One region of the Sinomonas sp. T428B genome, then DNA from elsewhere that is predicted to be linked to it. Evidence: predicted binding sites of a transcription regulator. Region 1 holds the regulator's gene; the other holds the start of a gene.
What was found. The regulator LexA, encoded in region 1, represses DNA repair genes until DNA is damaged. The targets are predictions, from matches to a motif close to TCGAACANNTGTTCGA.

Region 1 (3,398 bases):
CGGGTACATCGAGTACGTCGGGGGGAAGCTCAGGACGGAGCGGCCCGGGCCCCCGAACGCCTGGAGGAGCTGCTGGAGGACCTCGTTCGAGCCGTTCGCGGCCCAGACGCGGTCGGGGCCGAGCCCGTGGCCGAGGTACTCGGCCAGGGCCTCGCGGAGCTGCGTGAACTCCCGGTCCGGGTAGCGGTTGAGGCCGCCGGCGACCTCGCGGACGGCCTCGACGATCGCCTCCTGGACGTCGGCCGGGACCCCGTACGTGTTCTCGTTGACGTTGAGCTGGATGGGAACGTCGATCTGGGGCGCCCCGTACGGGTGCTGGCCGCGGAGGTCGTCGCGCAGGGGCAGGCGGTTCAAACGTTCGAGCTGGTCGTCCACCGGTCCAGCCTACGCCAGCTCCGCGGGCCGGCCGCATTCATGACCGGGGCCTCCAGGGCTCAGCCGGCGACCGGGACGAGGAGCTGCTCGCCGGGCACGACCCGAGAGCCGCCGAGGTCGTTGAGCTCGCGGATCTGGCCGATCGTGACCCGCGGGTCCTGGCCCGGGGCCGTCCGGGCTGCGATCGTCCAGAGGGACTCGCCGGGCCGGACGGTGACGGTCACCGCCTGGCCCGGGCCGGCCAGTTGCTCGTCGCTGGCATGCGCTGGGGCCATGAGCGCCGCCCACAGGGCGAGGACGGCGAGGGCGAGCAGGCTCAGCGGGATGACGATGAGGACGATGCGGCCCCGGCGGGTGAGCCGCAGCCGGGGCGGCCGAGCGGCCTCGTGGTGGCGGGCGACGGGCGGGATCGCGTGTGCCATGGTCTGCCTTCCCCTGCGTCCGGCCCGCGCCTGCCCCCCGCCAGGAGAACAGGATCCCGATGCTCGAACACAGCTTTTCGAACGGATCTTCGAACGTGATGGACCTTTCTTAGCAGGTGCCGTCGAATCCTGTCCAGACTCGGTCGAACACATGTTTGAAAGGCTCGGCCTCGTGGCCTACGGTGGGAGGAGCACCGGGCCTCCGCCCAGCTGCCGCCCTCCCGGCGGGAACACTGCATCTGATTGCATCGTGCCGAGGGGGTCCGACAGTTCTCGGCGGACCCGGCGCCGGACGGGTGGAAGAGGCCGTGGCGCAGCGCGCGGGCGGCGATCAGGGAGGCAGGACGGATGGCACCACGGACGAAGGCGGCCAAGGGGCTCACGGCGCGCCAGAAGAGGATCCTCGAGACAATCCAGCGTTCCGTCCAGCACGTCGGGTACCCGCCGTCCATGCGCGAGATCGGGGACACGGTGGGCCTCGCGAGCCTGTCCAGCGTGACCCACCAGCTCACCCAGCTCGAGAAGCTGGGCTACCTGCGCCGCGACCCGAAGCGGCCCCGCGCGATGGAGGTCCTCATGCCGCTCACGCTCGACGAGGGCGAGCTCAGCATGGCCGGCGAGGTCCCGGCCGGGCTGCGCGGCGTGGACGGTGTCCCGGTCGAGGAGATGGCCGGGGCCGCGGACACCGCGATGGTCCCGCTCGTCGGCCGGATCGCCGCGGGCGGCCCCATCCTCGCCGACCAGGTCGTCGAGGACGTCATGCCCCTCCCCCGCCAGCTCGTGGGGTATGGCGAGCTCTTCATGCTGCGTGTCAAGGGCGACTCGATGATCGACGCCGCCATCTGCGACGGCGACTGGGTCGTCGTCCGCCGTCAGGGCAGCGCCGAGAACGGCGACATCGTCGCGGCCCTCCTCGACGACGAGGCCACGGTCAAGACCTTCCGCCAGCGGGACGGGCACACGTGGCTGCTGCCGCAGAACACGCGCTACGAGCCGATCCTCGGCGACCACGCCACGGTCATGGGCAAGGTCGTCTCGGTCCTGCGCTCCGTCTGATCCCGCTCCCCGAGAACCTCTTCCCCGAGGACCCGCTCAGCCGGCCGCGGCGAGGCGCTCGAGCGCGCTGAGCACGACCTTGCGGTCGGTCGTGCCCCACAGCGGGGGCAGCGCCCCGCGCAGGAACCCGCCGTAGCGCTCGGTCGCGAGGCGCGAGTCCAGCACGGCAACGACGCCGCGGTCCGCCGTCGAGCGGATGAGCCGCCCCGCGCCCTGCGCGAGCCGTACGGCCGCGTGCGTCGCGGAGACCGACATGAAGCCGTTCCCGCCCGCCTGCGCGACGGCGCGGGAGCGCGCCGTCATGAGCGGGTCGTCGGGCCGCGGGAACGGGATCCGGTCGATCACCACGAGGCGGCACGAGGGGCCGGGCACGTCCACGCCCTGCCATAGCGACATCGTCCCGAACAGGCACGTGTCCGGCTCGGCCGCGAACTGCTTGACGAGCGCGCTCATCGACGAGTCGCCCTGGCACAGGATCTCCGTCTCGAGCCGGCCCCGGAGCTCGTCGGCCGCCTCCTCGGCGGCCCGGCGCGAGGAGAACAGGCACAGCGCCCCGCCCCGGGACGCGCGCAGGAGCGCCTCGAGCTCGTCGAGCGCCTCGGGCGAGACGCCGCGGCCCGGCTTGGGCAGGTGCCGCGCGACGTAGAGCATGCCCTGTTTCGGGTAGTCGAACGGGGAACCGACGTCGACCCCCGTCCAGCTCGGCGCGCCGGGGCCGAGCAGGCCCAGCCCCCCGGCCGTGGGCTCGAACGCCGAGCCGATCGCGAGGGTCGCGCTCGTGAGCACGACCGTGCGGTCGGCGAAGAGCCCGTCGCGAAGCCTTCCGCCCACGCTCAGCGGGGCGATGTTGAGCATTGCCGGGGCGTCCTCGTCCGGCGGCGCGTAGCCGGCGACGGGGTCGAAGGTCCCGGCGCGCGTGACCCAGACGACCTCCCTGTTCGCCTCGGCGTCCAGGATCCGCTCGCACACGTCCACGAGCGCGGCGAGCCGGGAGCGCGCGACCTGCCGCCCGCCGTCGGCCGTGTTCTGCCCCTCGCCCGGTTTCGACTCCGACAGGGCGACTCGGCACGCGTCCCGCACGAGCGCGACGTCCTGCGCCTGCTCCTCGGTGAGCCCGCGCGCGAGCAGCCCGGTCGGCGCGGAGGCGAGCGAGAGCTCGAGGCCGGCGGCCGCGGCGTGGATGGCCTCCACACCGATCCCGCAGTGCTTGCGCGCGCTCGAGGCCGCGGCCGTGACCATGGCGGCCGAGAGCTGGGCGCTCACGGCGCCCGTGACGCGGTCGGCGAGCTCATGCGCCTCGTCGACGACCACGACGTCGTGCTCCGGCAGGACGTTCAGGCCCTCGAAGGCGTTGATCGCGAGCAGCGCGTGGTTCGTCACGACGATGTCCGCCTCGGCGCCGCGCTGGCGCGCGAGCTCGCTGAAGCACTCTGCCGCGAAGGGGCAGCGCTGGGCGCCGAGGCACTCGAGCGCCGAGACGGACACCTGCCGCCAGGCGCGGTCGGACACGCCCGGGACGAGCTCGTCCCGGTCTCCGGTCTCCGT
Region 2 (3,398 bases), 580 kb from region 1:
TGCGCGTAGGCGAGCGGGGTCGCGATGCGGCCCCGCGGTGTGCGGCCCATGAGACCCTCGCGCACGAGGTATGGCTCGGCGACGGTCTCGACCGTCTCGGGCTCCTCCCCGACGGCGATCGCGAGCGTCGAGAGTCCCACGGGCCCGCCGCCGAACTTCGTCGCGAGGGCCGTGAGCACCGAGCGGTCGAGCCGGTCGAGCCCCTTGGCGTCCACCTCGTACATGTCCAGCGCCGCGGCAGCGGAGCGCGCATCGATCTCGGCGATCCCGTGCACGAGCGCCCAGTCGCGGACGCGCCGCAGGAGGCGGTTGGCGATGCGGGGCGTCCCCCGGGACCGCCCTGCCACCTCGGTGAAGCCGGCGGAGGTCACGCGGAGGTCGAGGAGCCCCGCAGAGCGGCGCAGCACGAGCTCGAGCTCCTCGACGGAGTAGAACTCGAGGTGCCCCGTGAACCCGAACCGATCCCGCAGGGGGCCGGGCAGGAGCCCGGCCCGGGTCGTCGCTCCAACGAGGGTGAAGGGCGGCAGCTCGAGCGGGATCGCCGTCGCGCCCGCGCCCTTGCCCACCACGATGTCGACGCGGAAGTCCTCCATCGCCATGTAGAGCATCTCCTCGGCGGGCCGCGACATGCGGTGGATCTCGTCGAGGAAGAGCACCTCGCCCTCGGTGAGCGAGGACAGGATCGCGGCGAGATCGCCGGCGTGCTGGATGGCGGGGCCGGAGGAGATGCGCAGCGGGGCGTTCATCTCCGCCGCGATGATCATGGACAGCGTCGTCTTGCCGAGGCCGGGCGGGCCGGACAGGAGCACGTGGTCCGCCGTGCGGCCCCTCAGGCGGCTGGCCTCGAGCACGAGCGAGAGCTGCCGGCGCACGCGCGCCTGGCCGACGAACTCGTCGAGGAACTTGGGCCTGAGCGCCGCCTCGATGACGCGCTCCTCGGGCTCCTCCCCGCTCGAGACGAGGGACGCCTCAGCCACGGGCGCCCGCCTTCACGCCGGGCCTCGCGCCCTGTCCGAGCCAGCGAAGCGTCGCGCGGAGGATCTCGGGGACACTCCCCGTCTCGGCGAGCTCGGGCTGGTCGGCCAGCGCCCGGTCGATGTTCGCGGATGCGTCCTTCTCGCTCCAGCCGAGCGAGGCCATCGCCTCGACGACCCGGGCCCTCCACGCCTCCTCGCCGGCGGCGGCCGGCAGCACGGGGGCGGGCTCGCCCGGGGTGCCGAGGGGCACGAGCTTGCCCTTGAGCTCGAGGACGAGGCGTGCGGCGACCTTGGGCCCGATCCCCGGGACCTTCGTGAACGCCTTCGAGTCCTCGGAGTGCGCCGCGACGCGGACCGCTTCGGGGCTGTGCACGGCGAGCACGGCCAGGGCCAGACGAGGCCCGACGCCCGAGACCCCGAGCAGCACCTCGAACACCTCGCGCGCGCCGGGATCCTCGAAGCCGAACAGCGTGAGCGAGTCCTCACGCACCACGAGGTACGTGTGCACCGTAGCCTCGGCACCCTCGCGCAGGCCGGCCAGAGTCTGCGGCGTCGCCCAGAACGCCATGCCGACGCCGTTGACATCGATCACCGCCGAGGACAGGCCAACATGGGCCACGGGCCCGCGGAGGAAGCTGATCACGAGAACTCCTTGTCACCCGAACATATCTACGAGAACTCTAGCGGCCGACGGCGCCGGGCTGGCTCATCTGCCGCGGCGCGCCCGCCCTTTCCGCCACCCTGGTCCTGCTCGGCTACCTGCCGCGGCGGGCTTTCGCTTCCGCCCGCCCTTTCCGCCACCCTGGTCCTGGTCGGCTTATCTGCCGCGGCGGGCTTTCGCTTCCGCCCGCCCTTTCCGCCACCCTGGTCCTGCTCGGCTTATCTGCCGCGCCGCGCCTTCGCTTCCGCTTCCTGCCACGCCCTCTGCGCCGGCGTCAGCGCCGTCGCCGTCATTGCCGTCGTGCGCCCGACGGCGGATGGCGAGCCGGGCGCGCTCCCCCGCCACGCGTGGGCCAGGGCGAGCGCGAGGGCGTCGGCGGCGTCGGCCGGGCGCGGCGGCGTCTCGAGCCGGAGAATCTTGGTCACCATCCGCGTCACGGCGGCCTTGTCCGCCCGCCCGCTGCCCGTCACGGCGGCCTTGACCTCCGACGGCGTGTGCAGCGCGACCGGGATCCCGCGGCGGGCAGCCGCCGCGATGATGATCCCCGAGGCCTGCGCGACGCCCATGACGGTGCTCACGTTGAGCTGGGAAAAGACCCGCTCGACGGCGACGACCCCCGGGGTGTAGCGGTCGAGCCACTCCTCCATCGCGCTCGCGATCGCGAGCAGGCGCGCGTCGAGGGGCTGCTGGGCGTCCGTGCCCACGACCCCGACGCCGACGAGGGTCGCCGTGCGGTCGCGGTGGATGTCCACGACCCCGAGCCCGCAACGCGTGAGGCCCGGGTCCACGCCCAGCACGCGCAGGGGGGACCCGGGCCTCACACGGGTGCCGTCGGCGGTCCCGGCGGCGTCGTCGGGCATCCGGGCAGGGCCGGCCATTCCTCAGTCGTCCTCGAGGGCCGCCATGACCTCGTCGCTCACGTCCGCGTTCGTGTACACGTTCTGCACGTCGTCGAGGTCCTCGAGGGCGTCGACGAGGCGCACGAACTTGCGTGCGCCGTCGGCGTCGAGCTGGACCTCCATGGAGGGGACGAACTCGACCTCGTCGGTCTCGTACTCGATGTGTCCCTCGGTGAGTGCGTCGCGAATGGCCTGCAGGTCCGCCGGCTCGGAGTAGACGATCCAGTTCTCGCCGCCGTCCTTGACCTCCTCGGCGCCCGCCTCGAGCACGGCCATGAGGACGTCGTCCTCGGAGAGGCCGTTCTTCGGCAGGCTCACGACGCCCTTGCGGGTGAAGAGGTAGTTGACCGAGCCCTGGTCCGCCATGCTGCCTCCGTTGCGGGTCACGGCGAGGCGCACGTCCGCAGCGGCGCGGTTGCGGTTCTCGGTGAGGCACTCGATGAGCAGCGCGGAGCCCTGGGGGCCGCGGGCCTCGTACATGATCTCCGTGTACTCGATGGCCTCGCCGGTCAGGCCCGCCCCGCGCTTGATTGCGCGGTCGATGTTGTCGTTCGGGACCGAGTTCTTCTTGGCCTTGCTGACGGCGAGGTCGAGGGCCGGGTTGCCGGAGACGTCAGGCCCGCCGAGGCGCGCCGCGACCTCGATCGTCTTGATGTACTTCGCGAACGCCTTGGCCCGCTTGGCGTCGATGGCGGCCTTCTTGTGCTTGGTGGTCGCCCATTTGGAGTGGCCGGACATGCCTACGCTTCTCCCTTGATCATGCGGATGAAAAGTTCATGGATCCGTGTCTCGCCCGTCACCTCGGGGTGGAACGATGTCGCGAGCAGCCGCCCTGAACGAACTGCGACAATTCTAGCCTTG

Region 2: ruvA (Holliday junction branch migration protein RuvA) is a predicted target of LexA. The motif match lies at 1,637-1,652, and genes of this name have one in related genera.

Annotation. Positions count from the first base shown of each region.
Region 1 is NZ_JBRAZR010000001.1:1,490,087-1,493,484, reverse strand. Features, by position in the region: gene ACUYMY_RS06920 (histidinol-phosphate transaminase) at 1-375, opposite strand, end outside; gene ACUYMY_RS06915 (LysM peptidoglycan-binding domain-containing protein) at 435-797, opposite strand; gene lexA (transcriptional repressor LexA) at 1,146-1,853, shown strand; gene ACUYMY_RS06905 (ATP-dependent DNA helicase) at 1,890-3,398, opposite strand, start outside.
Region 2 is NZ_JBRAZR010000001.1:2,073,362-2,076,759, forward strand. Features, by position in the region: gene ruvB (Holliday junction branch migration DNA helicase RuvB) at 1-977, opposite strand, end outside; gene ruvA (Holliday junction branch migration protein RuvA) at 970-1,620, opposite strand; gene ruvC (crossover junction endodeoxyribonuclease RuvC) at 1,857-2,498, opposite strand; gene ACUYMY_RS09525 (YebC/PmpR family DNA-binding transcriptional regulator) at 2,520-3,275, opposite strand; gene pdxT (pyridoxal 5'-phosphate synthase glutaminase subunit PdxT) at 3,278-3,398, opposite strand, start outside.